3 regions of the Hyphomicrobium denitrificans ATCC 51888 genome follow, and region 1 is predicted to be linked to each of the others. Evidence: predicted binding sites of a transcription regulator. Region 1 holds the regulator's gene; each other region holds the start of a gene.
The links. The regulator LexA, encoded in region 1, represses DNA repair genes until DNA is damaged. The targets are predictions, from matches to a motif close to TGTTCNNNNTGTGTTCNG.

Region 1 (10,179 bases):
TGAACAGCTCGACCGGGAAGCCCATCGCCCGAAGTGTGATGCCCGAATAGAAATCGATATTCGGATAGAGCTTCTTCTCGATGAAATACTCGTCCTGCAGCGCGATGCGTTCGAGTTCGAGCGCGATCTTCAGCAGCGGATCGTCGCCGTGGCCGAGCGCGTCGAGCACCTCGTGGCAGGTCTTCTGCATCACCTTGGCGCGCGGATCGTAGTTCTTGTAGACGCGATGACCGAAGCCCATCAGCCGGAAGCCGGAGTTCTTGTCCTTCGCCTTCTTGACGAACTCCGGAATGCGATCGACCGAGCCGATCTCCTTCAGCATGTTCAGTGCGGCTTCATTGGCGCCGCCGTGAGCCGGTCCCCAGAGGCACGCGATGCCCGAGGCAATACAGGCGAACGGGTTGGCGCCCGACGACCCCGCGAGGCGCACGGTCGAGGTCGAAGCGTTCTGCTCATGATCGGCGTGCAGGATGAAGATGCGATCGAGCGCGCGCGAGATGATCGGATTGACGACATACGGCTCGCACGGCACCGCGAAGCACATCTGCAGAAAGTTCGACGTGTAGTCGAGATCGTTGCGCGGATAGATGAACGGCTGACCCATCGCGTACTTGTAGGTCATCGCCGCGATCGTCGGCATCTTCGCAATCATGCGATGGCTGGCGATCTCGCGCTGGGTTGGATCCGAGATGTCGGTCGAGTCGTGATAGAACGACGACAGCGCGCCGACGGTGCCCACCATCACGGACATCGGATGCGAGTCACGCCGGTAGCCGGTGAAGAAGCGGGTCATCTGCTCGTGCACCATCGTATGACTGGTGATGGTGCGGCGGAAGTTGATGAACTCGGTGTTGTTCGGTAGCTCTCCGTAGAGCAGCAGATAGCACACCGCGAGGAAGTTCGTATTCTCAGCAAGCTGATCAATGGGGTAGCCGCGATACAGCAGCTCGCCCTTGTCGCCATCGATATACGTGATGGCGCTCTTGCAATTCGCCGTCGACGTGAAGCCCGGATCGTACGTGAAGCAACCGGTCTGCTTGAAGAGGTTGCCGACGTCGATCACGTCCGGCCCGATCGAGCCGGTGCGAACGGCGAGTTCGACCTGCTTGTTGTCGACCGTCATCGTCGCGTTCGGTTTGTTAGGGCCTTCTCCGCCCTTGGCCGCGTTGCTGTCGTGAATGTTCATGGTTTGCCACCTCGCCCGAGGATCAATGGCCGCCACTGCCGAGAAAACTTATGGTGTTTTCTTCGTCCGTAACGGCACGCAGTCAACGACTGGGAGCTGCCATTCCCGTCGCCGTAAAAGCGATTGCACTGCAACGGGTTTAGCGATCTTTTTGCGGTGCGGCAACCAGCCTCGTTCGGCAGCAGCATTGTGCATTAGTCATACGACGGACGCGTCCGAAATCCGGGCAAGAACCTCGTTCCGGCCAAGAAGTTCCAGCACATCGAACACCGGCGGAGAAACGGCGCGCCCGGTGAGCGCCGCGCGTAACGGTTGCGCGATGCTGCCGAGTTTCGCGCCCGTTGCTTCGGCGTGAGCTTTAACGGCGGCCTCCAACGTCGGCGCTTTCCAATCGTTTTCGGGAATGGCCGAAAGAATTTTGAGTGCCGCAGCGTTCGATGCCCGGCCCTCGCCGTTCAGCAGCTTCGCCGCCTTATCCTCAAAGCGGATCGGCCGCTCGGCGACGATGAATAGCGCGCCGGCAATAAGCTCGGTCAGAGTTTTCGAACGCTCCTTCAGTGCGGGGATCGCGCGAAGGAAAACATCCCACCCTTTTGCTGCAAATAAATTCGCAAGCTCGGTTCCGGTTGCGACGTGCGGCAGCTGACGCAAGACTTCTCGCGCGAGCGCGATGTCGGAGCGCGCGGGCGCCTTCGGATCGATTGCGATGTCGCTCAGCGCTTTGAAATCGAGATGCGGCAGCATCTCGCGAACCTGACGAGCGAGATCCTCGTCGGATGCAGCGCGAATGTAGTGACCATTGAGATCGTCGAGCTTCTTGAAGTCGAGCCGCGCCGGAGCCTTGTTGATGCCGTCGATGTCGAACCAGCGGAGGAGGTTCTCCGCCGAGATGATCTCATCATCGCCGTGGCTCCAACCGAGACGCACGAGATAATTGCGCAGCGCTTCGGGCAAATATCCCATCGCGCGGAATTCTTCGACGCCTTGCGCGCCGTGTCGCTTCGAGAGCTTGGCGCCGTCCGCCCCGTGGATCAGCGGCACGTGCGCGAACTCGGGAACCGCCCAGCCCATGCCTTGATAAATCTGCGTCTGACGTGCGGCGTTGGTCAGGTGATCGGCGCCGCGCACGACATGCGTGATACCCATGTCATGATCGTCGACGACGACGGCGAGATTGTACGTCGGGTTGCCGTCCGACCGCAGGATGATGAGATCGTCGAGATCCTTGTTCGGAAACACGACATGCCCCTGCACGTGATCTTCGACGACAGTCTCGCCCTCGCGCGGCGCCTTGAGACGCACCACCGGCTTGACGTCCTTCGGCGCATCTTTCGGATCGCGGTCGCGCCACGGTGACAGAAAGATCAGCGGGCGTCCTTCCGCCTTCGCCTTTTCGCGCGCCGCATCGATCTCGGCGGGAGAGGCGTAGCAGTGATAGGCCGCGCCGCGCTTCAGCAACTCGGCTGCGACGTCGCGATGCCGGTCGGCACGGGCGAACTGCGAGACGGCCTCCCCGTCCCAGGAGAGACCGAGCCAAGCCAGGCCGTCGAGAATGGCGGCAATTGCCTGCTCGTTATTGCGCTCGCGGTCCGTGTCCTCGATGCGCAGCAAGAATTTGCCGTTACGGCCCCGCGCGTAGAGCCAGTTGAACAGCGCCGTGCGCGCGCCGCCGATGTGAAGATATCCGGTAGGGGAGGGCGCAAATCGAACGACGGGCGCACTGGAAGTCGCGGTCTCAGTCATCGGACCTTTTCGCTTATCGGCCTTGAGGGAATGAAGCTCCGCTCGTAGCATGGCGACCAAGACAAGTTAAGGGGGCGGGGAACCTCCCACCATTCGCATTCGGTCCCGGAAATGTCCGTCAACGCGCGCGACCTCGATGCTGCGCTGATTGCCGCGCCCTCGCACGGGACGCGAAGCCTTGCGCTTGCGCTCGAGAGGGAGCGTGAGCAATTCTTTCTCTGGTCGCCGGTTTGCTTCGGCGCCGGCATCGCGGCCTACTTCGCGCTGCCCGTCGAGCCGCAACTCATCGTCGCGTTCGTGCCGTTGGTTCTGGCGATCATTTTGCGGCTGGCATCGACACGCGGTTCGCTGCCGTCGGCCATCCTGGCGGGACTCCTTCTCGCGGGACTCGGGTTCGCCGTCACCAAGCTTCGCGTCGAAACGGTTCGCGCGCCGGTGCTGACGAAGACGCTGCGCAATGCCGAGATCATCGGCACCGTGACGCTCGTCGAGGTCAAATATCCGCGCGGCCAGCGGTTGACCGTCGCATCGGCATCGATTGCCGGCCTCGCGCCGGAAGCGACGCCCGCGGTCGTCCGTGTTCGGACGATGTCGTCTCAGTCGAAGGCCAAGCCGGGTGACCGCGTACGCTTGAAAGCAAACCTGTCGCCGCCCGCGAAGCCTGCGCTACCGGGAGGTTTCGATTACGCGCGCACGGCCTGGTTCGATCAGGTTGGAGCGGTCGGCTATGCCTTCGCGCCGCCCGCGATCGAGGCGCATGCCGACGGCGGTACGCTGACGGCGCAGTACCGGCGTGGCATCGAAACGCTCCGCCAACTGATCGCCACGCGCATTCGCGCCGTGCTTCCCGGCGAAACGGGTGAGATCGCGTTGGCGCTGATCACCGGCGAGCGCGGCGGCATCAGCGCCGAGACCAACAACGCCTTCAAGAATTCCGGGTTGTTTCACATCCTGTCGATCTCGGGCCTGCACATGGTGATCATGGCGGGCGCGCTCTTCTATTCCGTTCGACTGCTCCTCGCCGCGATTCCGTTTTTTGCTTTACGGCTGCCGATCAAAAAGATTGCCGCCGCGATCGGAATTCTCGGCGCGCTGGGCTATCTCGCCATCTCGGGGGGCGCATTCGCGACGGTCCGCTCGGCGTTGATGATCCTCATCATCTTCGGCGCGGTGCTGATCGATCGTCCGGCGATGGCGCTCAGAAACATCGCGCTCGCCGCATTCTTGATTCTTATCGTCTTTCCCGAAAGCCTCCTCGACGCGGGCTTCCAGATGTCGTTCGCGGCCGTGACGGCGCTCGTCGCGGCGCATGAACTGCTGACGCGTTTCCTCGGAACGAACTCACGGCCGCATCCGGTCGCGCGCGTCGTGAAATTCTTTGGCGAGATCATCGCATCCACGCTGATCGCCAGCGTCGCCGTTGCGCCGTTCGCCGCCTACAACTTTCATCAAAGTCAGCAGTACGCGGTGCTGGCGAACATGATCGCCATTCCGATCTGCAACATCATCGTGATGCCGGCGGCGCTCGGCGCCATGATTCTGATGCCGTTCGGGCTGGAGTGGATCGCGCTGAAGCCGATGGCTTGGGGCATCGAGGGCATGGCGTGGTGCGCGAACATGGTGGGTGCTCTTCCGGGCGCGGTGGGACACCTGCCGGAGATTCCCACCATCGCGTTTGCCTTGATGCTCATCGGCGGTCTGTGGCTGACGCTCTGGCGGACGCGCATCCGGCTTGTCGGCGCGGGCCTTGCGCTGCTCGGGCTCGTCGCGACGCCGTGGATGCCGCGGCCGGACGTGCTCGTCGCGCAGAAGGGGATGCTGGTCGCTGTGCGCGACGCGTCGGGCAAGCTTTCGTCGCTGCCCGCGCACGGGGCGAAGTACGACCTCGAACGCTGGCTCGAATACGACGGAGACGGACGATCGGCGCGCGACGCTCAGGCTGGGGGCGCGTTCAGTTGCGACGCGGTCGGATGCATCGCGCACGTCAAGGGCGCGACCGTCGCCGTTGCGCGGCACCCGGCAGCTGTCGCCGACGATTGCCTCAACGCCGATATCCTCATCCTGGACGACCCGAAGCCGGCCGACTGCGCTGTCCCGGGAACCGTGATCGACGTGTTCGATCGCTGGCGCAACGGCGCCTACGCGCTTTATCTCGCGCGCGACGAGGCGAGCCCCGAGCCGCGTGTTCGATTGGAGACGGTCGCGGCGCATCGCGGCGAACGGCCGTGGAGTGTTCTTCCGAAGCGTCGGTCTTCGAATGCTGCGGGCGCTGCCGATCCGCCTGCAACGTTACCGAAGCCGCGTATCCTCGATGCGGCAGGAACCGTCGCGGCCAAACGCGGCGACCCATCGACGTCCGGCGCGGACAACGCTCCGCCGGAACCCCGAGCGTTGCATGACGACGACCCCGGCGAACTCGCGGGTATGGATGACGGCCAGGACGCTCAGTAGCGCCGCAGCAAGCCGACGAGCCGTCCTTGAATATCGACCTGATCGGGACCGAAGATGCGCGTCTTGAATTCCGGATTGGCGGCCTCGAGTGCGATCGTCGAGCCCTTCTTGCGAAGCCGCTTCAGCGTCGCTTCCTCGCCTTCGACGAGGGCCACGATGATGTCGCCGTTCTCGGCCGTATTACAGCGGCGCACGATGACTGTATCGCCGTCGTGAATGCCGGCCTCGATCATCGAATCGCCTTTGACCTCAAGCGCGAAGTGCTCGCCGTTGGTCAGGATGTCAGGCGACACGGCAATGTCGTGCGTATGGTTCTGAATGGCGCTGATCGGCGTGCCGGCGGCGATGCGGCCCATGACCGGAACGGAAACCGTCCGCGCGTCGATGACGTGCGATGGCGGTGGCGTCACATTTTGTTTTGGGCCGGTTCCCGTAATAACACTCGGCTGGAACCCTCGTGGCGCGGCAGGCGTCGCGGAAGTCGCGGCGGCGATCTGGTTTTCCGGAAGCTTGATTACTTCGATCGCGCGGGCCCGATGCGGCAGGCGGCGAATGAAGCCGCGCTCCACAAGCGCCGTAATCAGCCGGTGAATGCCGGATTTGGAACGGAGATCGAGAGCGTCCTTCATCTCATCGAAGGACGGCGGCACGCCGCGCTCCTGCATGCGTTCGTGAATGAACATCAGCAGGTCTTTCTGTTTTTCCGTCAGCATAGCGTAGGTCTCAAGCCCCCTTTGGCTGTCGTTCGGCTGAAGGCACGTGCGGCGCGAACGCTGCCGATCGACGTGCTTCAAATGCCAGATGCCAAGTACAAATCGTGTATGTACGCTACACGTTCTCGTCTCGTTCCGCAAGCGTTAAGCCGCGCGCGGCAGTGTCTCAGTTTGAAATCTGAGGCTGGCGCTTCTTGTAGGTCGTCGGGCGACCCGGCTTCGGAGCAACGGCGTCCATGCGTTCAATCAGATCTTCGAACGACAGCAGCTTAGTGGTGAGTCCCGCCGACATGGCAGGCGAGACGCGAAGCGTCTTGTGGATGCGGCACCAGTTGTAAAAAAAGAAGTACAGTGACAGCGCATTGCGGTTGGCTGGCCAGCTTCTTTGAGAACGCATTCGACAGGCGGGCGAACCGCTTCATGCTCATGCGCATCGTAAGGTTCTGGCGTTCGACGTAGGACGTCGAAATGTGTTTTGCGTCGGGTTCACCGACGATCGGCGTTTTCTTCGCACCGATGCACTCAGGCGGGCTGTACTTGCGCTCGTTCGCTTCTACGCTACGACCTTTCGGAACGTCGCCGTAGAGTTTCACAAGCTGCGCAAAGTCGATGTCCGTATTTCCGAACGCCTTTTCGACGGCCACGAGTTAATGCCGAAGCCCGTCCGTCGTCAGTTGTACGCGATTGGCGAGACGGTTTTCAGATCGTCCATGAACGCATACGCCGAATAGGCGTCTCGCTGGCCAACGGTCCAGCTGCAAATGAATTTGCTGTCGGCGTCGATGGCGGTCCACGTCCACACGTCGCCGCCCTTGGGAGGGGTCTTGGCGTCTACGACGTTCTTGTTCTTGGCGTAGACGAAGCTCCAGATTTCATTGCACTGGACGCGCTAGGATTGAAGGCCGCGCACGTTTTCGTCGTGGAAGGCTAAAGCGGCGCGGCCAGCCTCATCGAGCAGCTTTGCTACCGTGTTGATCGACACATCGCAGACGCGGGATGCCGACCGCATAGAGCTGCCTTCGCAAAGCATCGAGAGGATTTGGACGCGCTTAGCTATGGGCAGATTGTTCATGCCCAAATAATACATGAACTTTTATGCTTGGCGTCAAGCATCTCCTCCTGAGGTTTCATCGGTTTTTGGCGGCGGTATTGCCATTTGGCCGAAGTCGTCCGGTGGCTCAGCACGCGGTTTGGTGCTTAAGGACAGCTTTCTTGATTTATTGGGTTTGTGATCGCGTAGTCCGAACTCGTTCGGGCCAAATTTTCGGAAAATCTCGCCTTTTCGGACGTAGGCTGACAATGCACTCGTCAATGATACCCTGTTTTCCCTGGATACCTCCCGACCCATGGCCTTAAGCAGTTCGACGATGTGAACGGGGTGTCCTCGCTCAGAAATGATATCGCGAGCTTGATCAACCATGCTTTTTTCACCGTAAGGACCAAGACCAAGGAGTTCGCGGAGTGCTCTGGCATATCCATTTGCTTCACGCAGTCTAAACTCAAGTATCTGAATTTCCCTCTCTTTCTGTCTCAATCTAGCTTCTATCGTTTGTCGATCAGCCATCACCATCGGTTCCCTTGAGTTCCATATCCATTGATGTAAAATGATGTAAGAATCGATTGAGAGAGGGATAGTTGATGTCGAATGATTTGACAATGCAGCCTGCTTATCAGGCGACCATGGAGCGCCTCGAGCAGGCAAAACGCATATCGCCCAAAGGCGTACCTTATTGGTTGGCAAGGGAAATTATGCCAATCATGGGTTATCAGAGCTGGCGTAACTTTGAAAAAACTCTTGGCCGGGCGAAAGAAGCGTTCGGAGCTATTCATGAGGATGCCGACAAGCATTTTGTCGAAACCGACACTATGCTTCTCATCGGTGGCGGGGCTGAGCGATCTGGTAAGGACTATTTCCTAAGTCGTCCGGCTGCCTACCTTATCGCGATGAACGGCGATCCGGCCAAGCCGGAGATAGCTGCAGCACAAGCATATTTCGCAGTTCAGACACGGCGGATGGAGATCGAGGACGCTCGGACAAAGGACGAGAAGCGTTTGGAGGGCCGGGAAAAGGCGACCGTCGCATTCAAGAAGGTCAGTTCTGTTGCAAAGAAGGCTGGCGTCGCAAACACGCATCAGCCGTTTTTTCATGACGCGCGCTATCAGGGAATCTATCGCGCCACATCAGCCGCAGCGGTTCGTGAAGCGAAGGGAATTCCAGACGGAGCCAACCCTTTCAATTATTTTGGGGCTCTCGAACTTTCGATGCACGAATTTCAAATGAACCTCGCGGCTGACGTTATTGCCCGGGAAGGCATCAAGGACGAAACGACCGCCATTCAACGCAACTTAGACGTTGCGCGGCATGTCCGCAGCACCATCGACGCCGCTGGCGGCACAGATCCGATGAAGATCGAAATAGCCGAGCCGATTGATGAAGTGAAAAAACGCTTGGCGCCACCTAAGCCGCCGAAAGCCACAAAAGCAAAAAAACCGAAGAGCGGCAAAGCTGCCTAATTCACTTCTTCATCCATCGGGTAGCCGCCGCCTTCCGCGCGATATCCTTACGACGCTTGTCGCTCAGGGCTTCAGCGCGAGCCTTGCCGCCGCGCTTTCCCAGGCTGACGGCAGCCTTGTCCTTTCCATCTTCGGTCAACATCTCTTCCTCTTCCCCCGTGGCAATACGGGCGATCTTGATAGCGTTCCCGATAACGTCAGCAGGGCGCTTCTCGCCCTTCGGTCCTTTGGGCATTAAAGATCCTTCAAAACGGCGTCCATTGCCTCGATTGCAACATCGAGGCGAGCCATCTTTTCATTGTGGCGACGGAGTATACCCCGTCGGTTTAAAGTCATGCGCTCCCACCGCGATTTTGCGCCGTCCATTCGTTTTCGTTCCAACTTTCGCAGATCTTTGGCAGTTGCAAGGGTGCGAGAAAGATCAAGTTTGAGGATCACGCGCGGGTGTGAAGCGATTGCCATCGAAAGAACCCCTATGCTTGGCGGAAGGCATAGCATCAGAACGGGCGTCATTGCACAGCCGATCCAGCGTTTCCCGCCGGTACGGGTTCATCGCGCTGTGGGTGCAATAGGCCCCTCGTAGCGAAGCTGGCAGGCAACCTCAAACCAGTTCCGGAAATGCCCGGAGCGGGCCAGCTCCGGACCTCGCCATCGAATATAATCTCTTAGGGTGCGCTGATCCATAGCGCTAAGCATAGCACGGGAGCTGTGCATTGAGACGCCGCAGTCAACCGCGGAAAAATTCAAACTGAGACACTACCCTGCGCGCGCCAACGCGCCGTCGGATCACCGCGCGTTATTTGCTGATTTCTTTCACGCCGAGCGGAGTGAGGCCGTGGCCGCCTTCCGGGCTTTCGACGATCCAGCCTTCCTGCCGGGCGAATGCGAGTATCGCGGGCAGGTTCTGCGCCGGAAGCACCGTGTCGGACGTCTCGCCGATGCCGTACAGGGCTTTGAGGTACTGCCGCGCATGCTTCTCGATGTCGTCCATGATCGCGCGGGTCCCAAAGCTCGTTTTGCGTTTAACGCCCGAAACGGACGATAGTTCTTGCGGTCGCCGTCAGTACGCGATGCACCGCTTCAGCCACATGACGCCGGCGTGTTTCGCCCTGAGGCACGACCAATAGGAACCGGCTTTCAGCTCGATCACGGCAAGGGCATCGTCGAGATCGATCATCTTCTGCAGTTCGTCGCGGATTTGCGGCGCTGACCTCGGCGACGTCAGAACCCACAAGGACTCCAGCAGCCGCGCCGCGCCCATGCTCTCCAGTTTCGCCCGAATGTGGGGGCTGTGACGCGAATCGCGGATTTCAAAGCTGATCGCGTAGTGAGCCATCAGATCTCCAACATCGATAAAATACGGCCTTCGCGCCGCGGCCGGATCGAAACCAACGTTTCGACGCAGTGCAAGGTCCTCAATTCATCCGTTGGATTTCGCGCGCCGGTCAAGACGCGAGAGCTTTCCGTGTCGCCCGGAGCCTTCAGCGGTGTGGAAAATCGACGGATTGAGCTTTTCCGGCAGTTCTCAGCGCCGGGGCACCCCACATTTTCGCCGTTCAAGCGGGATAGTCA
Region 2 (10,179 bases), 300 kb from region 1:
ACGTCGAGGAATCCTCCGGCAGCGGCAGGATCGACGTGATGACCTCGTCCTGCGCGAGCGGCAGCAGGTTGACGAGCGCCTTGCCGGGCGATTGCGGCGAAGCCGGCGGCAAGCGCCAGACTTTCATGCGATAGCACATGCCGCGCGACGAGAAGAACAGCACCGGCGTATGTGTCGACGTCACGAACAGCTGCGTGACGAAATCCTCGTCGCGCGTCGACATGCCGGAGCGGCCCTTGCCGCCACGACGCTGCGCGCGATACGTCGCGAGCGGCACGCGCTTGATGTAGCCCTTATGGCTGACGGTGACGACGCAATCCTCGCGCTGGATAAGATCCTCGTCTTCGACCTCGCCTTCGATGTCGACGATTTCGGTTTTGCGCGGCGTCGCGAACTCATCCTTGATCGTCTGCAGCTCGCCCTTGACGATATCGACGACACGCGCGCGCGACGCAAGGATTGCAAGATATTCGCGGATTTCATTGGCGATCTTGTTCAACTCGTCAGCGATCTCGTCGCGGCCGAGAGCCGTGAGGCGGGCAAGTCGCAGTTCGAGGATAGCCTTCGCCTGCTCTTCCGAAAGCCGGTACGTGCCGGTCGCCGACACCTTGTGGCGCGGATCGGCGATCAGCTCGATCAGCGGCACCATATCTTTCGCCGGCCAGTCGCGCGCCATCAGCTGCTCTTTGGCTTCGGCGGGCGACGCGGAAAAGCGGATGAGCTTGATCACCTCGTCGATGTTGGCGACGGCGATCGCCAAGCCGACCAACACGTGAGCGCGATCGCGCGCCTTGTTCAGCAGGTGCTTGATGCGGCGCGTAACGACGTCCTGGCGGAAGCTCGTGAACGCCGAGATGAAATCCTTCAGCGTCAGGCTTTCCGGACGGCCGCCGTTGATCGCCAGCATGTTGGCGCCGAACGTCGTCTGCAGGTCGGAATACTTGTAGAGGTTATTCAGAACGACATCGGCGACCGCATCACGCTTCAGCTCGATGACGATGCGAATGCCTTCGCGGTTCGATTCATCCCAAAGATCGGAGATGCCTTCGATCTTCTTGTCGCGCACGAGATCGGCGATTTTTTCGATCAGCGTGCGCTTGTTCACCTGATAGGGAATTTCGGAGACGACGAGGGCTTCGCGATCCTTGCGGATATGCTCGACGGTCACGCGGGCACGCATGATGATCGAGCCGCGGCCCTTGTGATAGGCTGAGAGAATGCCGCCGCGGCCGAGAATGAGACCGGCCGTCGGGAAATCCGGGCCCTGAATGATCTGCGAAAGCTCGTCGATACCGATCTCGGGATTGTCGAGGTCGGCGATGCAGGCGTCGATGACCTCGCCGAGGTTGTGCGGCGGAATGTTCGTCGCCATGCCGACCGCGATGCCGCCCGCACCGTTGACGAGCAGGTTCGGAAATTTGGCGGGCAGAACGGACGGCTCCTGAATGGTGCCGTCGTAGTTGTCGCGATAATCGACCGTATCGTTGTCGAGATCGTCGAGCAGGAAGCTCGCGACTTTGGCGAGACGCGATTCCGTGTAGCGCTCAGCCGCCGGCGGGTCACCGTCGATCGAACCGAAGTTGCCCTGCCCATCGACGAGCGGCACGCGCATCGAGAAATCCTGCGCGAGACGCACGAGCGCGTCGTAGATCGCGAGGTTGCCGTGCGGGTGATATTTGCCCATCACCTCGCCGACGATGCGCGCCGACTTGACGTACTTCTTATTCCAATCGAGCCCGAGTTCGTTCATCGCGAACAGGATGCGGCGGTGCACGGGCTTCAGACCGTCGCGGACATCGGGCAACGCGCGCGAGATGATGACGCTCATCGCGTAGTCGAGGTACGACTTCTTCATCTCGTCTGAAATGGAGACGGGGCGGATGTCGCTCGGCTCGCGGCCAGCCGGTCTTTCGTCGTCGCTATTGTCGGTCAAAGTCTCAACTTTCTTGGAGGCAGATCGCGGCTGCAGCGCGGACGTTCGGCTGGCGCGGGATGGTGCTGAATACCATATCGGAAAGCGCGCCGGAAAGCTATCAGCGCGGCGACGTGACGCGAAATCCCGCTGGAAAAATTCGTACGTATATTCAATATGTTACTAGTCCCGCCTTGCACGCGGCGCGGCGTTTCCGTGACTTCATCCGGACACAGTCCGAGACTATTTGCTCAATCGTGCAGATTCGGGATTTTCGTGGGTCCTGATTGAACCGGCGGCGCGGCGCCGGGGAGCCCCGCGCGTGACTTAAAAAGGAACTCTCAATGAGCCCAAAACTCTTCGCTCTCGCCTTCCTCACGCTCTCCGCCGGAACGCTCCCGGCGCTTGCCGACGACGTCTTCCTCACCGAGCAAAAGTCGACGGAATATCTCGCGAAGGACCGTCTCATCGGCGTCAACGTCCATAACGGCGATGGCAAGGTGATCGGCGACATCGAAGATCTCATCGTCGACGGCGACAACAAAATCATCGGCGCGATCGTCGGTGTCGGTGGTCTCCTCGGCGTCGGCGAGAAAAAGGTTGCGGTCAGCCTGCCGTCGCTCAACATCGAAGCGGCGGAGAAAGGCATCGTCATCTCGCTGCCGACAGCGACGAAGGAAGCACTGACCGCCGCTCCGGCGTATAAGCGCGCCAATCCGCCGAAGGGCTGGCTGCAGCGCGCCGCCGAAAAGGGCGAAGAAATTCGCGACAAGTCCGGCCCCGCTTACGAGAAAGCAAAAGAGACCGCGAAGGAAGCCTACGAGTCGGCGAAGGAAAAGGCCGGCCCAGCACTCGAGAAGGCTAAGCAAGAGGCTCAGGACGCGCTCGCCAAGGCGAAGGAGGCCGCGCAGCCAGCTCAAACTCCGCCCGAAGCTCCGAAGAACTGACGCGCATACGCGCGAATTATCGTTGTGGTCTGCATGTTTACCCCGGTGCGGAACGGCACCGGGGTTTTTTGCGTTTTTCTTCCATCCAGCATTACCGCAACCGTGCGGCGGATGCAGTCGATGAAGGAAACGCCAAATGCATATGGTTTTGATTGCGGCCGCGCTGGTTCTTTCAGCGGTGTTCTCGCAAGCTGCGTTCGCCGCCGACCAAACTTCCGGAGAACAGCTGTTCAATAACAATTGCCGTACCTGTCACTCGTGGAAGGAAGGCGATAACCGGCTCGGACCAAACCTGCACAAGATCGTCGGGCGAAAATCCGGCGCGGTCGAAGGCTACGCCTATTCGCAATCGATGAAGCAGGCGAACCTCACCTGGGACGAGGCAACGCTCGACAAGTTCATCGCGAGCCCCGACTCCGTCGTGCAGAGCAACAACATGAAGCCCTTCAACGGCATCACCGACGCCGCGACACGCAAGCATATCGTCGAGTTTTTGAAGTCGAAGTGATTAGCCTGCGCAGGCGCTTGGCGGTCTCCGAAGGCGTTCGTGTCCGTCATGTCTTGAGTGCTCGCGACCGCCTCTCGTCGCGTGGATGGCCGCCTCCGCGGCCATGACGTGACGAGGGCAGGACTTCGGCAAAGCCGGCGGCCGGGTCCAGGTGCGCCGCCATTTGTGTCGCCGTTTTTGATAGTGCGCCACGACGGCATCGGTCGACACCGGGGCGTTAAGTCAGCCAAGCTTTGGCAGTAGACGCCTCCCGGCCGTTTCGGCTACGCATGGCCGCCCAAAAGTACGGAGGGTGAGCGTGGCGTCGGGCGGGTCGAGATCAGTCGTTCTGATTGCACTGGGGTGCAACTTCGGGATCGCGGTCGCGAAGTTCGTCGCGGCGGCCTGGACGTTGTCGTCCGCGATGCTTTCGGAAGCCATTCACTCGCTCGTCGATACGGCCAATCAGGGATTGCTCCTGTTCGGCATTGCGCGCGCCAAGCTCCCGGCGGACGAGCAGCACCCGTTCGGCTACGGCAAGGAAATCTACTTCTGGAGCTTCATCGTCGCGATGGTTCTGTTCTCGCTCGGCGCGGGCGTGGCCATCTACGAAGGCGTGCTGAAAATCCTCGATCCGCACCCGCTGCAGAACGTGGAAGTCCTTTACGCCGTCCTCGCCGTGGCGATGATCCTCGAGGGTTTTTCGCTCTTCAAGGCGGTGCGCGAATTCAATGCGCGGCCGGAAGCGAGGAACGGATTCGTCGAAGCCCTGCGCCGATCGAAGGACCCAAGTCTGTTCGCCATCGTGCTTGAAGACATGGCGGCGATGCTCGGCCTGACGATCGCTCTCCTCGGCACGCTCGTCGCACATCTCGGCGGTTTCGACAAAGCCGATGGCGTCGCGTCGATCCTGATCGGTCTGCTGCTTGCGGGCGTCGCGGCGTTCATGTCGATCGAGATCAAATCGCTGATCGTCGGCGAGGCGGCGTCACGCGTGGTGCAAGCTGGCATTCGCGAGATCGTGACCGGCGAGATCGGCACCGGAAAGCCCATTCGCAAGATCAACGATCTTCGCACGATGCATCTCGGCCCGAACGACGTGCTGGTCACGGCAAGCGTCGATTTTCAGGACGGCATCAGCGCGCGAACGGTGGAAGACGCGACGGGGCGTTTGCAGGCTGCGATCAAATCGCGATTTCCGGAAGTGCGCCACCTGTTCATCGAGGGGCAGTCGGAGGAGACCTTCAAGCCCACATCGGTGACGCTGCATTAGCACGTCTTCGTCATTCTCGGCCGAGCGCGGCGAAGCTGCGTCGAAGGCCGGGAATCCCGCACAAGACTCGTCGAAGACGGTCTATTGGGCCTTCGGCACTTATTGCACTGGATCCCCGAACGAGCTCGCAAGCTCGCGCGCTCGAGGATGACGATGGGACACGCGCTTGGCGAATTGCGCTTGGCGGCCGGCTCGCGGAACGCGAGTCGCCAAGCGCAAACTAAAATGGGATTTCGTCGTCGAGGGCTTTGTCGAAGCCGCCTTTGGAGCCACCACCGCCGCCGCCGGATTTCGATGACACCCGGCGCGGCTCGCTTGAGCCAAAGCCGCCATCGTTCCCGTAATCGGGTCCGCTTTCCTGCATGCCGACCGACGCGCCACGGCCGCCGGACGCTCCATCGAGCATCGTCAACGTACCGCTGAAGCCTTGCAGCACGACCTCGGTTGAATACTTCTCAGCGCCGGACTGGTCGGTCCACTTGCGCGTCTGAAGCGCGCCTTCGATGTAGAGCTTCGCGCCCTTCTTCACATATTGCTCGACGACCTTGCACAGCGGCTCGCTGAAAATGACGACACGATGCCACTCGGTCCGCTCCTTGCGCTCGCCGGTCTGCTTATCGCGCCAGGTCTCGCTGGTCGCCAGACTGAGATTGGCGATCGGCCGCCCGTCCTGCGTGCGGCGAATTTCGGGGTCCTTGCCGACGTTGCCGACGAGAATGACCTTATTGACCGAACCTGCCATTCGCAGTCTCCTTGAAACATGTTTGAACTTCAGACGCGGATTGCGTCATCGGCCGGTTCATCTCGGACTGATCTGAAATGAACGCGGCGGCATCTTAGTTGTATCGGCGGCAGCACCGCAGAATCTCCAACCGACATTAGAGGCTAGGGCGTCGGGCTTCCTCAGATCATTTGCCGTTGTCCACGCTTTCCATGCCGATCATGTTCTCTTTATGTTCTAATATAGAGAGGCAGCTGCAACAGCGCAAGGGAAAATCCGAACCGAGTGGCGGCGGTCGCCCTGGTGGCGCTTGACTGGCGGATGCCATGGTCTAAGGCGATGGTTTGTTTTTCACGCGCGGCCGCCGCGCACGACCGGAGCACCAAAGCCGCAGATGGCTTACTATAATTGTCTGAAATGCCCGGGATATTGCTGCTCGTATCCGGTCATCGCGCTCAACAAGCGCGACGTCGAACGCCTCGCGAAATATTTCAAGGTGACGTTCAACACGGCGAAGAAGCGCTATACGCGCGAAGGCCACGGGCACAAATATTTGATGCGCCGCAAGGGCGACAAGCATTACGGCCGCATCTGCCAGTTCTTCGACACGAAAGAGCGCCGTTGCACGATTTATCATGGGCGCCCGCGCGCCTGCCGCGAGTATCCCGGCAACGGACGCTGCGGCTACTATGACTTCCTGATGCACGAGCGCCGCTGCCAGAACGACGACACGTTCGTTGCCATCACCAATCACAAGGATTGAGATTCGGTCTTGCGCTAAAGGGACTGCGCTTCATCGAGCCGGCGGCCCGGCCTGACCTGTTTTGCAGGAGACGATGATGAATGCTCCAGCCATCGGCCCGTCTCTGATACCCGGCGTCTATTACGACAATCTGCAGTCTGGCGTCGATTGGCTGATCTCCACGCTCGGCTTCGAAACCAAGGCGTCCTACAACGGACCGAGTGGAGAGCCCGAGTTCGCAGAACTCGCGTGGGGCAATGGAATGATTTTCGTTTCGAGGACGCCGCGCACCGGACCTTGGGCAAAGGCCGGCAAAACCTGCATCTGCCTTGTTGCGAATTCGCACGCCGTCGAAGCGCACTATCGACAAGCTGTCGATGCAGGCGCACGCATCCTCAGGCCGCTAAGGCGCAGCACGTCGCCAGCGTTTCCCGACGGGGTCATGGGATTTGATCTCGAAGATCCAGAGGGCAATCTCTGGACTGTCAGCGAATATCAGCCGGCGCGGTGACGTTTCCGGTCGCTCGTGTGTCGACGCGCGAGACGATTTTGCAAAGTCACCGCGCTCAGACGCGCGCTTCGTGCATCTCACTTCGGCCAATTCAACCGGCATCGCCAAAAATTAAACCCCGCCGCATCCTCGGATGCGCGCGGGGTTCGTTTTTACCTTCGATGGTGTGCCCAGACTAAAACCGGGCTTTTGAAGCGAGGCTCTGGCTCACCTTTACGGCTGCCGCCCTCGTGCGATAGATCCAAATTGTGAACGTGACAGCCGTCATGAGCGCGGCCAAAGTCTCGAGAGCGCCCGTCAAGCTGCTGACCTCGTGAACGTCAATCCTCGAGGTCCCGTTGAATGATCCGGTGGAGTCATCTCCCTCCTCGATTGTTTCGCCGTGTCACGCTTACCGCCTTTTTCATCCGGCGCACGGGACTTTACAAACCACATGCGCCGAACAACTCGCCATCACGAACGCTGCTCATCGACCCCATCGGCCGAGATGCCTTTGCGATCATTGGCGACAGCAGCACCGTCACCACTTAAATCTGTGCCTCAAATGCGGTGTCGTCAAGACGTCATATGCGAGAATGCGATCAAAAATATTTAACGGTCGCACATCGTTTGTATACGGTGCATTTAACTTTCCGGAACCGAGAATAGACAACGTTCGAAGCGCGAGCATTCAATGAGCGAATTGCATGCGACTGGCAGTTGCCTTTGCAGGGGTGTGATTTTCGAAGTTGCCGGCGCGCTCCGTCCGGTGCTCGCGTGTCATTGCTCGCAATGTGCGAAAACAAGCGGAAACTTCGCTGCAATGACTTCCTGTCCGCGCGAGAATTTGAAAATTCTCTCCGACGAGACACTGCGCTGGTTCCGATCCTCGGAAACAGTCGAGCGCGGTTTCTGCACTCGCTGCGGCGGCAATCTGTTTTGGAAGCAAACCGGAAGCAGCGATATCTACATCACCGCAGGCACGCTTGATACGCCGACAGGCCTCAAAATCAGCGAGCACATCTTCGTTGCATCGAAATCGGATTACTACGATCTGACTGACGGTCTTCCGCAGAAGGACGAATGGTGAGGCGCACGGCGAGGCGAATTCAAATCGCGCGCCACCGTGCGCCAAGCCGACGCTATTTGATCGGGCACGCTTTATCGCACGGCACGTTTTCGCTCTTCTCAACAGAGCCGCGGAAAATCGACACCGTTTCACGCACGCATTGTCCGCCCGACTGCACGACGCGGATAATGTTGTCGCCGGATTTTGCCTGGCAAAGAACAGACATGTCTTGCGCCACCTCAAACGACTGCTGGTCGTCGGCCGTATTTTCCGCGGCGAGCGCGCGTGGCACGATCAGGTCGAGCAGGCTCGCGGTGTTCAAGGTCAACGGTTTGGGAAGGCGATCGAACGCGATCCATTCGTAATTGACCTGCCCGCGAGGTCCGTTCACGCGGATCGAGATGTCGCCGGTCTTCGGGCAGCTTCCGACCTCGACGCGGGCGGAGCCCTGCGTAACGAGCGCGCGATAGTCGATCTTGCAGCCGAAATTCTTCTCCAGCAGCGCCGCCTGCGCGAGGCGATGATCGACCTGGTTGAACGGCACGTCGTTTTTCCAGGAGAAGTAGAGATTGCGCGCCGTCGGGACGGCGGCCGCGACCGATACGGCGAGCACGAGCAGCTTGACGAGCGTCAGCGTGCGGTTCACCGGATGCGCGGGGTGCGAAATGTTCAGCAGAGATGGAGCGTCGCTCATTCCAGTGCCCTCATTGATAACAAGCCCGCAAAAGTTTCCGAAACCCATAGGATGGCGTCAAGGCTGAATGGCGTCGTTTTGCTGACAGCCGTGTGAACGGGTGGTGGAGCGAACGCCGTTCGTGATGGCGTGTGTGGATTGCGCATGAGTTGTGTGGGGGCCGATGTGGCGGATTGGCCCTCCGCTTTTTCCACGCGCTTGATGCTTCGGATTTCGCTTGTTCCTCTCACTTCAATGCTGCGGATTTGGCCGTCGCTTTTCTCGCTCCCCTTGGAACTTTGAAGCAGTTCGCGGGCAGTCCGCAGGCAGAGAGACTTCCGCCCTTCTCCCCTCCCCTTCACCGGGGAGGGGTTGGGGGTGGGGTGGAGGGATTGGCGGATTGTTGGCGAAATTCGCGGGCAGCGCGTGGAGGTAGTCGTCCGGTGCGACGGAAGGAGTCGCGGTCGTTCCAACGCATAACGCCTGGCGCGTTCCCCCACCCCTAACCCCTCCCCGCAAGGGGGAGGGGAATTAGCGACGGTTCGCTCTGCCTTGTTGCGTGGCGAAACGGATGCAACCGGCGGTGCCTCAAGCTGCCCCTCACCCTAACCCTATCCCCGTAAAGGACGGGGAGAGGGAAAAGCTCCGTGCTCTGCACGCGCGAACAGCGTTCGTGACGGTCCATCTATCTTTCCTTGAACTTGGCTCGGCAGCGACGTGTGCCTTCCCCTCAGGGCAGGGGTCGGGGGTGGGGTGAAGGGCTTGGCGGATTGCCGGGGCAAATTTACGTGAGGCTGCCCCTCACCCTAACCCTCTCCCCGTAAAGGACGGGGAGAGGGGATTTGCCTGCGAAGGTCTCCCCACTTCCCCACTTCCCCACTTCCCCACTTCCCCACTTCCCCACTTCCCCACTTCCCCACTTCCCCACTTCCCCACTTCCCCACTTCCCCACTTCCCCACTTCCCCACTTCCCCACTTCCCCACTTCCCCACTTCCCCACTTCCCCACTTCCCCACTTCCCCACTTCCCCACTTCCCCACTTCCCCACTTCCCCACTTCCCCACTTCCCCACTTCCCCACTTCCCGTGAAGGATGGGGAAAGGCGCGGCGTTCCGCGGCTTGGGGGGCGGAAACAGCAGGCGGCCGTGCTTGGCCGTCTCCCAGCAAAGGGATTGCTTTGTGGTGGCCATCGACGCGGGGCCTTGAAAATGGGGCTGTCCGCCATCATTTTTGGTCGCTCGCGTGGGGTCGCATTGCGGCGCCCCCCGCCCTTCGGCTAGACCGTTGCCCCATGAAATCACCGACAAAAAAGCTGGCCGCCCGTCCCGGCTCCGAATTGATGAAGACCATTCACGTGCGCGGCGCGCGTGAGCACAATCTAAAGAACGTCGATCTCGAAATTCCGCGGGACGCGCTGGTCGTGTTCACTGGGCTTTCGGGTTCGGGGAAATCGTCGCTCGCCTTCGACACGATCTACGCCGAGGGCCAGCGCCGCTACGTCGAAAGTCTTTCGGCCTACGCGCGGCAGTTCCTCGAGATGATGCAGAAGCCGGACGTCGATCATATCGACGGTCTGTCGCCCGCCATCTCGATCGAGCAGAAGACGACGTCGAAGAACCCGCGTTCGACGGTCGGCACGGTCACCGAGATTTACGACTACCTGCGTTTGCTGTTCGCGCGCGTCGGCGTTCCCTATTCGCCCGCGACGGGTCTTCCGATCGAAAGCCAGACCGTTTCGCAGATGGTCGATCGCGTGCTCGCGCTGCCCGAAGGCACGCGGCTGCTGCTGCTTTCACCCGTCGTGCGCGGGCGAAAGGGCGAGTATCGCAAGGAAATCGCCGAGTGGCAGAAGAAGGGCTATCAGC
Region 3 (10,179 bases), 1.0 Mb from region 1:
AGAGGAAATGCTTGCGCTGCTCGATTGGTTTCAAGCCATGGGGGCCGATGCCGCTGTGGATGAAACGAGCTGCGACTGGCTGGCACGCGGTCCGACGCCCCCCGGCGCGGCGTTCGCCTGGCCGCGGCCGGACGATGCGCCAGCGCGGGTGCCACCGGAGAGCGCGCCCTCGCGACGTCCCGTGTCACAGAATCCGACAGCGGACGTAACGCGCCCGAGGGCTGCGACACCGCTCGGCGCCAGCGAAGCCGAGACCGGCGCCCGGCGAATCGCACGCGAGGCGCAATCGCTCGAAGCGCTCGAAGCCGCGCTCAAGGGTTTCGACGGCTGCGGCCTCAAGGCGACCGCTACGAAGCTCTGCTTCTATCGCGGTGCGCCGGCCGCCGACCTCATGATCGTCGGCGAAGCGCCGGGTCGCGACGAGGATCTGGAAGGCAAGCCGTTCGTCGGCCGCGCGGGGCGGCTGCTGGACAAGATGCTCGCCGCCATCGGGCTCAGCGAATCCGACGTGCACATCACCAACATCGTCTACTGGCGGCCGCCGGGCAATCGCACGCCGACGCCGCAGGAAGCCCTCGCCTGCCGCCCGTTTCTCGAGCGCCAGATAGAGCTTGTCGCTCCGAAAATCGTCGTGGCCGTCGGCGGGTCCGCCGCAAAGGAGCTTTTCGGAGTTGCCGAAGGCATCATGCGGCTGCGGGGAAAGTGGCGGGAGTTGACGGTCGGCGACCGCAAGATCCAGGCACTCGCGACGCTGCATCCCGCCTACCTGTTGCGGACTCCCGCCGCAAAAAACCTGGCATGGCTGGATCTGTTGCAGATCCGATCCAAGCTTTGAACGTCCGAAGCATGTTCTTTTAATTTGATGCTTCTTTCACCGTGCTTCCGGTTCTTCGCAGTGAAGCGGCCCGCATCTCAAAATTCGATAAAATTTTAGACATTCACTTAAGCCGGGGGAAAACCGGACGCGCGTTATGGTGCATACGGACCAATTCACGTCTTTCAGTAGGGCGGCCTCCGAGTGGCCGGCGCCGCAATGTACAATCCGCACTCGATCCTGCTCTATCTGCGTCCGACGCGCTTGATCTACGTCAGCGCGACAGGACGCTACAGCGATGTCATACCAAAAGTCTGGGAGCGTCTGTTCCGACAGCTCGACGACAGCGGACTCTACGAGTCGATCGGGCGGGGTTACGGCATGGCGCACGATAATCCGCTCGACGTCGGTTCCAAGAACTGCCGATACGACGCCTGCGTTGAAATCCGATCCGGCATCGAAGAGAGGTCACTGCCCGAGTTCGGGATCACGACGCTTCCCGCCGGCCCCTACGCCTGCCGCCGCCTCACGGGAAGCTACGACCAGATGCGATCGACCGTCGAAAACGTTTACACGCGGTTCCGGCCGTTGCCGGGACTTTGCTTTGATCAAAATCGCCCGGTCGTCTCGATCTATATGGACAATCCGAACAACTATGCCGACCAGGATTTGCGCTCGGATATCTGCGTGCCGGTGAGCACCGTCGAAGAGACCATCCCATCACGCATGGCTGCGAACTTTTAGGTCGACGCGGCGCTTTCGCCGCTGGACGAAGATCAGCCATACGGCCAAAGTCCGTGCCTCTGTTCGTCCGTGACGCGAGGACTTTTGCAATGGCCGGCATCGACCCAAATCGTACTTTCATTCCGGTCAGGATCGCCGTTCTGACGATGTCGGACACGCGCTCGGCAAGCGAAGACAAATCAGGCGATCTGCTGGCGAAGCTCATCAGCGAAGCGGGCCACGTCGTCGCCGATCGCAAGCTGGTCAGAGACGACGCGAACGCCATCGCTGCCGCGGTCAAAGGGTGGATCGACGACCCGCAGATCGATTGCGTCATCACGACCGGCGGCACCGGCTTCACAGGCCGCGACGTGACGCCGGAAGCCGTGAAGCCGCTGTTCGAAAAGGACATCGAAGGCTTTTCGATCCTGTTTCACATGCTGTCGTATCAGAAAGTCGGCACGTCGACCGTTCAGTCCCGCGCTTGCGCGGGCGTCGCACACGGAACGTATATCTTCTGCCTGCCGGGATCGCCCGGCGCGTGCCGCGATGCGTGGGACGGCATCTTGAAGTTTCAGTTCGACGCGCGGCATCAGCCCTGCAATTTCGTCGAGATCATGCCGAGGCTCGAAGAGCACCGGAAGGCAGGTTAGGACGCCGCGTCGGCGCGATAGAGCCGCGCGATCACTTTGATCGGAAGCCCCAAGCCAAAGAGCGCGTGACAGATCTGATTGCGCAGCGAGCGCGATAGATAGCCGTCGCGCCGGTAGAGTTCGGAGGATGCTATGGCGTGCGCGTCGAGCATCGCCAAGCGGCGGCGGCCGAGGCGGCGCGCCAGATCGACGTCTTCGAGCACCGGCAAGTCTTGATAACCGCCGACGGCATCGAACAACTGACGCGAAATGAGCAAGCCCTGATCGGCGTAAGGCATCGGCGAGAGTTTGCACCGCATTTGGAACAGACGTTCCAATAGGCGCGGCCTAAATCCGTTGTCGTCGATGCGAAAAGCGAATGCGGCGGCGGCGGGCGAGCGCTCGCCGAGATCGACGCTGCGCATGAAGGCGGTGGCGCTACGCTCCCAACCTTCAGCGAGAACCGTGTCGGCGCTCAAAAACAATAGCCACGGAAAGCGTGCCCGAGCCGCGCCTTGCGCGAACTGCCGACCGCGTCCTGGCGCGTTCGAGATGAAATCGGCACCTGCAAGGTCTGCGATTTTCGCGGTTTGATCCGTTGAGCCGCCATCGACGACGATCACCTGGCGGACGATACCGTCGATCGCCGCCGGCACGAGGGCGGTTAGCGCGGCCCCGAGCGTGTGCTCCGAATTATGCGCGGCGACGATAACCGTGATCATGCGTGTTTACTGGCACGCGGTCGCCTCAGCGACAAGCGCAGTCCTCGCCGCATGCCGCCTAGCGCGAAGATTCCGGAAGAATTTTGTTCTTTATTTGTTCTCGCCTCTTTGCTACAAGAGGGCATCGCAAATGAAAGGCTGCCGTGGCTTCTTCTCGCGAACCCGAACAACCGAACGACCGCCACTTTCACGTCGTCGATGTGGAGCGCCGGCGCGGCCGGGGTGCGCGCTCGAACTCCAGCGGGCGTTTCGAGAAAGACGTGCACGAGGCGTTCGACGACGGCTGGGAGAGCCTGGCCGAACTCGATGCGTTCAAGACGGAGGTGTTCGAGGACACCGCGAAATCGATCATCTCGCGCAACGACAGCCCCGACATTTCGTTTGAAGCCTCGATCAATCCGTACCGCGGCTGCGAGCATGGCTGCATTTATTGCTATGCGCGGCCGAGCCATTGCTATCTCGGGCACTCGGCGGGACTCGACTTTGAAACGAAGCTCTACGCGAAGTCAGAAGCCGCCACGCTTTTGGAGCGCGAGTTCGCCAAGCCCGGCTACCGGCCGTCAACGATCGCGCTTGGCGGGAATACCGATCCCTATCAGCCGATCGAGCGGCAGCGAAGGATCACGCGGTCGATCCTCGAAGTCATGGCGCGGACGAACCACCCGGTCGGCATCATCACCAAGTCGGCGCTCGTCGCGCGCGACATCGATATTTTGCAGCCGATGGCGGCGAAGGGCCTTGCGAAAGTCGCCGTCTCGATCACCACGCTCGACCGGCACGTCGCACGGGCAATGGAGCCGCGCGCTGCAACCCCGTCCCGGCGTCTCGAAACCGTGCGGCAGCTGTCGCAAGCTGGAATTCCAGTCACCGTGATGGTTGCGCCAATCATTCCCGGACTGACCGATCACGAGATCGAGCCGATCCTGGAGGCTGCACGCGAGGCAGGCGCACGGGACGCCGGTTACGTGCTTCTGCGGCTGCCGCTGGAGATCAAGACGCTGTTTCGCGAATGGCTCGCGGAGGAATTTCCAGGGCGCGCGAGCCGGGTGATCTCGCTTCTACAATCCATGCACGGCGGGCGCGATTACACGGCCGAGTTCGGGATGCGCCAGCGCGGCAAGGGCCCCTATGCGACGCAGATCGCATTGCGCTTCAGGCTCGCGAAGCAGCGGCTCGGGCTTGGCGGCGAACGCGGCGCGATGCGAACGGATCTGTTCGAGGCGCCCGGAGACAGGGGAAAACAACTGAAGCTGCTTTGACGGGTGCTTGCGCGATGATCACTCTCGCGCATGAAGATTGCTGATTCGCGCATCAAGCCGACGTTCGAACTCGAAGCCGCCGAGCACCAGCTCGGATCGCGTCCGATCGCGGGCGTCGACGAGGCCGGACGCGGACCGTGGGCCGGGCCGGTCGTGGCGGCGGCGGTCATCCTCGATCCCGACAAGATCCCGGCGAACATCGACGACAGCAAAACGCTCGACGAAGATTCGCGCGCGTTCCTTTACCGGCGCATCATGAAGGTCGCGATCGTCGGGGTCGGCATCGCGGATGTCGATCGCATCGATCGCGAGAATATTCTCGGCGCGACGCTGTGGGCGATGGCTGAGGCCGTCAGCCAACTCGGTGAAACGCCCAAGCTCGTCCTCGTCGATGGCGACAAGACTCCGCGCATCCCGATGTCCGTCCGCGCGATCGTCAAGGGTGATTCAAAATGTCTCTCCATCGCGGCGGCATCGATCGTCGCCAAGGTCACGCGCGACCGTTTGATGATGGATTTTGCGCGCGCGTATCCGGGCTATGGCTTCGAGCGGCATAAAGGTTACGGAACGCCGGAACACCAAGCAGCCATTGCAAAACTTGGCGTCTCGGCGCTGCACCGGCGGTCGTTCCGGCCAGTGCAATTGGCGTTGGGCCTCGTCGACGAAAAGGCTTCGCGACGGCGCGCGCAGCTCGGATTCGGGTTGCAGGTGGAATCGAAAATATAAATATCTTCGCACCTTGATGCGTATTCCCAGACGCCGCCGATCATGTACAAAGATCGTCGGCACGCCTGTGGATATCTCGCGGCGACGCCTCAGTGATCGTAGCGTTACGGGTAGTGTGTATGGTGTCGCGTCGCGTCAAGGGCCGCTCTGAGAGCGGACGGATTCTCGTTGGTGATTGCATCAACGAACTGAAGAAGATCGCCACGGCAAGTGTCGATCTCGTTTTTGCCGACCCGCCTTACAATCTGCAGCTCGCGGGCGACCTCCTCCGGCCCAACAACACAAAAGTCGACGGCGTCGACGATGCCTGGGACAAGTTCCAGGACTTCGCCGAATACGATTCATTCTGCCGCGCGTGGCTGAAAGAATGCCGGCGCGTGCTGAAGCCCGACGGCGCGATCTGGGTCATCGGTTCCTATCACAACATCTTCCGCCTCGGTGTCGCGATTCAGGATCTCGGCTTCTGGATTCAGAACGACGTCATCTGGCGCAAAGTGAACCCGATGCCGAACTTCCGCGGCAAGCGTTTCACCAACGCGCATGAGACGATGATCTGGGCAGGTCGCGATCGCAAATCGCGCGTGACGTTCAATTATGAAAGCCTCAAGGCGTCGAACGACGACCTGCAGATGCGCTCCGACTGGCTGTTCCCGATCTGCTCGGGGCCGGAGCGGCTGAAAGACGACGGCGGACGCAAGGCGCATCCGACGCAGAAACCGGAAGCGCTTCTGCATCGCATTATGATCGCGTCGACGAAGCCGGGCGACACCGTTCTCGATCCCTTCTTCGGAACGGGCACGACGGGCGCGGTTGCGAAGCGCCTTGGTCGCAAGTTCATCGGCATCGAGCGCGATACCGACTATGCGCGCGCCGCCGATGAGCGCATCGCGAAAGTCCGGCCGCTCGATCTCGACGCAATCGAAGCGATCCCGTCGAAGCGCAGCGAGCCGCGCATTCCGTTCGGGCAAATTCTCGAGCTTGGCATTCTCGAACCCGGACAGAAACTGTTCGGACCGCGTCGTGAAGTGCGCGCTGAAGTTCGCGCCGACGGAACGCTCGCGTGCGCCGGTCAGCAAGCGTCGATCCATCGCCTCGGCGCGATGGTGCAGGGCAAGGCCGCGTGCAACGGCTGGACGTACTGGCACTTCGAGGCGGAAGGGAAACTGAGGCCGATCGACGTGCTGCGCGGCGAAGCCAAGCGGCAGCTCGGGCTCAGCGGTTCAAGCTCGGCATCGATGGGCAAATAAGCGATCTCACTCGGCGTTCATCCCGTGCGCGATGACTTTTTTCATCACGCTCGGGAGCGCCTGCGCGTGCAGATCGCGACGATGAACCCAGCGGCAGCGATCCTGCTCGGCCCATAGCGTGAAGCTCGCATCGACCGGCACGATCGCGCGATAGACGACGAGTTCGAGCCGGAAATGCGTGAACACGTGCACGACCGGTCCCGGCACCGCCATCCACGATGTCGTCACGGGCGCTGAGCGCAGAGCTTCGCGCTTCGAGGGTGACGCATCACCCCAATGGGTCGATGGAACTTCCAGCATGCCGCCGAGCAATCCCGCTTCAGGCCGCTGGCGGAGGAGCACGGCGCCATCTTCGCGCTGAACCAGAAACGCGATGCCGAAGCGCGACGGACGTGCCAGCTTCTGGGCTTTGATCGGCAGGGTCTCCGCAATGCCGCGCGCGCTCGCGGCGCAATCGGGCTGTACGGGACACACGAGGCAGGAGGGATTTTTCGGCGTGCAGATTTCGGCGCCCAAATCCATCATCGCCTGCGCGAAGTCTCCGGCCCGCCGGGCTGGCGTCAGCGTGGCGGCGAGATTGCGGATTTCCGTCTTGGCCGCAGGAAGCGGCTGCTGGACCGCAAACAATCGCGAGACGACACGTTCAATATTACCATCGACCGGCGTCGCCTTCTCGCCGAAGGCAATCGCCGCAATCGCCGCTGCCGTGTAGGGACCGATGCCCGGTAGCTCACGCAGTTCGACTTCGGTGCGCGGAAATACGCCGTCAAAGTCGCGGACGACCGCGTCGGCGCAGGCTTTGAGATTGCGCGCGCGGGAATAATAGCCGAGGCCTGCCCACTGCTGCAGGACTTCCTCAAGCTGAGCGGCGGCGAGCGCGGCGACGTTCGGCCAGCGCGCGACGAACTTCTGGAAATACGGAATGACGGCCTTCACCGTCGTCTGCTGGAGCATGATCTCCGACAGCCAGACGCGATAGGGATCGGCTTTCTTGCGCGGACCGTAGCGCCACGGGAGATCGCGGCGCTCGGCCTCATACCAACGGAGCAACGCCGCCACGGTGTCCGGACCTGCCGGCCGGAGAGGCAACTGCTTCTGAGTTTTCTGAGGAGCGCCCATGCGTCTCCCGATCTCTGGTTGCGCCGGACTCTCGAATCGCGTCGACAATGGTAGTTGTCCTGTACGACACCACAAGCCAACTCGAGCGTCGGATTGCCATGAACGGCAAACAACCCACAGCCGTTGCGCGGCCGCTGCCGGCCGACAAGCGCGCGTCCAAGGGCTATTTCGCCCGCTCAGTCGGGGCATATGTGCCGAAAGTTGTAGCGGCGGCATTCGAAAAATACGGATTTCACACTGCCGAAATCATGACGTCGTGGGAAACGATCGTCGGAGCCGATCTTGCGCGGCTGACACGTCCCGACGCCATCAAGTGGCCGCGCGGCGCCAAGGGGCGGGTTGCGTCCGACGATGACGCGCCGACGACCGGGGCGACGCTCATCCTGGCCTCCAACCCGGCGTTTGCGCTCGAGGTTTCGTACCGGACGCAGGAAATCATCGACCGGATCAACCGCTACTTCGGCTACCGCGCAATCGCGCAGCTGCGCATCGTTCAGACGCCAAAGGCGGAAACACCGGCCAAGACCGAGCCGGTTCGCTATGCGCCAGCCGTCCCGGATCAGGGCGCAACGTCGCCGATCACAGAAGGCCTGAGCGGGGCGCTCGCGTCTCTCGCGAACAATGTCAAGGCCGCCGCGCAACCGCGCTGAGCCGCCGCAACGTCATTAAATAAGCGTTCAGTTGCTATTCAGCGCGCTTTCGGCTTATTCGAGCGCGATAAACGTGCCAGCGCCGGACGTGCGGTCCTGCGCGACATAATCCGAAGAGGAGTCACGACCTTGAGCGCATTCAATGACCTTCTTTCGGGGCGTTCCGTGTCGCGCCGTGCAGCATGGCTTGGCATGGCGGCAACCGTCGCCGTCAGCGGTTTCTCGATCGCCGCGTCCGGACCTTCGTATGCTCAGCGCAAACAGGGCCCGTCGGAAGTCTCGGTCGACGAGCTGATGAAGCCGTCGGATCTGGCTGACCTCACGCTCGGGCCGGCGGACGCCAAAGTCACCGTCGTCGAGTATGCGTCGATGACCTGCCCGCACTGCGCGCACTTCGAGACCGACGTTTTCGAGAACTTCAAAAAGAAATACATCGACACCGGCAAAGTCCGCTTCGTCTATCGCGAATTCCCGCTCGACAACCTCGCGGCCGCCGTCTCGATGCTCGCCCGCTGCGCAGGCGGCGATAAGACGTTCCCGCTGATCCAGACGTTCTACGCCAAGCAGGCCGAGTGGGCGTTCACGCAGGGAAATCCGGTGCCGAAGCTTTTCGACATCGCCAAGCAGGCCGGGTTTACGCAGGAAAGCTTCGACAAGTGCCTGACCGACCAGAAGCTTCTGGATCAGATCACGGCCCAGCGCACGCGCGCCAGCGATACGTTTGGCGTCAATGCCACACCTACATTCTTTATCAACGGCAAGAAGCTTCCGGAAACGCCAACGCTCGAAGCTTTCGATAAGGTGATCGAGCCGCTGCTGGCGGCGAAGTAACCTCGGGACTTCCTCATGCCGCTGATCCGCGTTCTGGCCTTTTGCACCGCCATTGCCGTGGCGGCAGCGGTTGGCGGATGCGGCGCGACGCTTCCGCAAACGGCGAGCATAACGAGCGACGGAAACGCAGGCGCTGCTTATCCGTCGATCGCATCCGAGCAGCCGGAAGGCGTTCCGAAGCCATTCGGCGCGGCCGACGAACCCGCACGCACGGGGCGCGAGGTCATTGCGAACCCGACGATCGCGGACGTGATGGCGCCGAGCCCGCTTCCGGAAATGAGCTGGGGCAACGCCAATGCGCCGGTAACGATGGTCGAATACGCGTCGCTCACCTGCCCGCATTGCCGGAACTTCCACCTGACCGTCTATCCGGATTTCAAGCGGCGCTTCATCGACACGGGGAAGGTCCGGTACATCCTGCGCGAGTTCCCCATCGGGAAAACGTCCGGGAACGCGACGATCGCACTCAGGTGTGCGCCGCCCGATAAGTACCTAGATCTCTTCGGGAAATTCATGGAGCAGCAGTCTTCTTGGGTGTCCCAGGAAGTGCGGCTCGACGCGATTTATGCCGTGGCACGACAGGTGGGGATGACTCGCCCGCAGTTTGACGCGTGCTTGCAGAATCAAGGCATGATCGAAAACCTCAAGTGGGTAAAGGATCGTGGGCGCAAGCTCGGCATCGTTGGAACGCCGAACTTTTTCATCGGCACCAAGCTCATCAAAAAAGAGCTGACGATCGCGGAGATTGCCGACTACGTCCAGCAAGCCGAGCAGCACGGTGGGACGCCAACGGCGGCGGCAAGTCCTTAGCGCTGATCTCGCGACCGGTCCTTGGCCCCTCTGAGACGGCATTGAGGACACCACGACGAAATGAAAATCACGCGTCTCCGAATTCTCGGATTCAAGTCGTTCGTCGATCCGACCGAGCTCGTCATCGAGCCCGGCTTGACCGGCGTCGTCGGTCCGAACGGATGCGGAAAGTCGAACCTGCTCGAAGCGCTTCGCTGGGTGATGGGCGAGTCGTCGCATAAATCCATGCGCGCGGCGGCGATGGACGACGTGATTTTTTCGGGCTCCGGAGGACGCCCCGAGCGCCAGAGCGCCGAAGTCACGATGTTCCTCGACAACAGCGCGCGACGGGCTCCGGCCGAATTCAACGACAACGATACGATTGAAATCACGCGCCGCATCGAGCGCGAGGCGGGGTCCGCTTACCGGATCAACGGCCGCGAAGTTCGCGCTCGTGACGTCAAGGTTCTGTTCGAGGACGCGGCGACGGGCGCGCGCTCGCCTGCACTCGTGCGGCAAGGACAGATCGGCGAACTCGTCAACGCCAAGCCGGAGCATCGGCGGCGCATTCTTGAAGATGCGGCAGGCATCGCCGGTCTGCACACGCGCCGGCATGAAGCGGAACTGAGACTCAGGGCGGCCGAGGCGAATATCGAACGCCTGAGCG

Region 2: HDEN_RS10770 (single-stranded DNA-binding protein) is a predicted target of LexA. The motif match lies at 5,563-5,580, and genes of this name have one in related genera.
Region 3: HDEN_RS14220 (PA0069 family radical SAM protein) is a predicted target of LexA. The motif match lies at 2,976-2,993, and genes of this name have one in related genera.

The regions. Positions count from the first base shown of each region.
Region 1 is NC_014313.1:1,931,475-1,941,653, reverse strand. Features, by position in the region: gene gltA (citrate synthase) at 1-1,186, opposite strand, end outside; gene gltX (glutamate--tRNA ligase) at 1,385-2,929, opposite strand; gene HDEN_RS09355 (ComEC/Rec2 family competence protein) at 3,041-5,380, shown strand; gene lexA (transcriptional repressor LexA) at 5,374-6,093, opposite strand; partial or broken gene HDEN_RS18590 (IS1 family transposase) at 6,260-7,165, opposite strand; gene HDEN_RS18170 (hypothetical protein) at 7,199-7,663, opposite strand; gene HDEN_RS17765 (BRO family protein) at 7,732-8,607, shown strand; gene HDEN_RS09335 (hypothetical protein) at 8,609-8,842, opposite strand; gene HDEN_RS18360 (hypothetical protein) at 8,842-9,069, opposite strand; gene HDEN_RS09325 (hypothetical protein) at 9,404-9,598, opposite strand; gene HDEN_RS09320 (hypothetical protein) at 9,668-9,943, opposite strand; gene HDEN_RS18165 (hypothetical protein) at 10,073-10,179, shown strand, end outside.
Region 2 is NC_014313.1:2,235,917-2,246,095, forward strand. Features, by position in the region: gene gyrA (DNA gyrase subunit A) at 1-1,933, opposite strand, end outside; gene HDEN_RS10755 (PRC-barrel domain-containing protein) at 2,257-2,859, shown strand; gene HDEN_RS10760 (c-type cytochrome) at 2,996-3,367, shown strand; gene HDEN_RS10765 (cation diffusion facilitator family transporter) at 3,666-4,619, shown strand; gene HDEN_RS10770 (single-stranded DNA-binding protein) at 4,840-5,361, opposite strand; gene HDEN_RS10775 (YkgJ family cysteine cluster protein) at 5,735-6,103, shown strand; gene HDEN_RS10780 (VOC family protein) at 6,180-6,593, shown strand; gene HDEN_RS10785 (GFA family protein) at 7,267-7,662, shown strand; gene HDEN_RS10790 (hypothetical protein) at 7,715-8,335, opposite strand; gene uvrA (excinuclease ABC subunit UvrA) at 9,606-10,179, shown strand, end outside.
Region 3 is NC_014313.1:2,965,042-2,975,220, forward strand. Features, by position in the region: gene HDEN_RS14200 (uracil-DNA glycosylase) at 8-835, shown strand; gene HDEN_RS14205 (AraC family transcriptional regulator) at 1,019-1,558, shown strand; gene moaB (molybdenum cofactor biosynthesis protein B) at 1,648-2,190, shown strand; gene HDEN_RS14215 (glycosyltransferase) at 2,187-2,891, opposite strand; gene HDEN_RS14220 (PA0069 family radical SAM protein) at 3,035-4,150, shown strand; gene HDEN_RS14225 (ribonuclease HII) at 4,181-4,876, shown strand; gene HDEN_RS14230 (site-specific DNA-methyltransferase) at 4,996-6,123, shown strand; gene mutY (A/G-specific adenine glycosylase) at 6,130-7,242, opposite strand; gene HDEN_RS14240 (DUF721 domain-containing protein) at 7,341-7,892, shown strand; gene HDEN_RS14245 (DsbA family protein) at 8,022-8,723, shown strand; gene HDEN_RS14250 (DsbA family protein) at 8,739-9,533, shown strand; gene smc (chromosome segregation protein SMC) at 9,594-10,179, shown strand, end outside.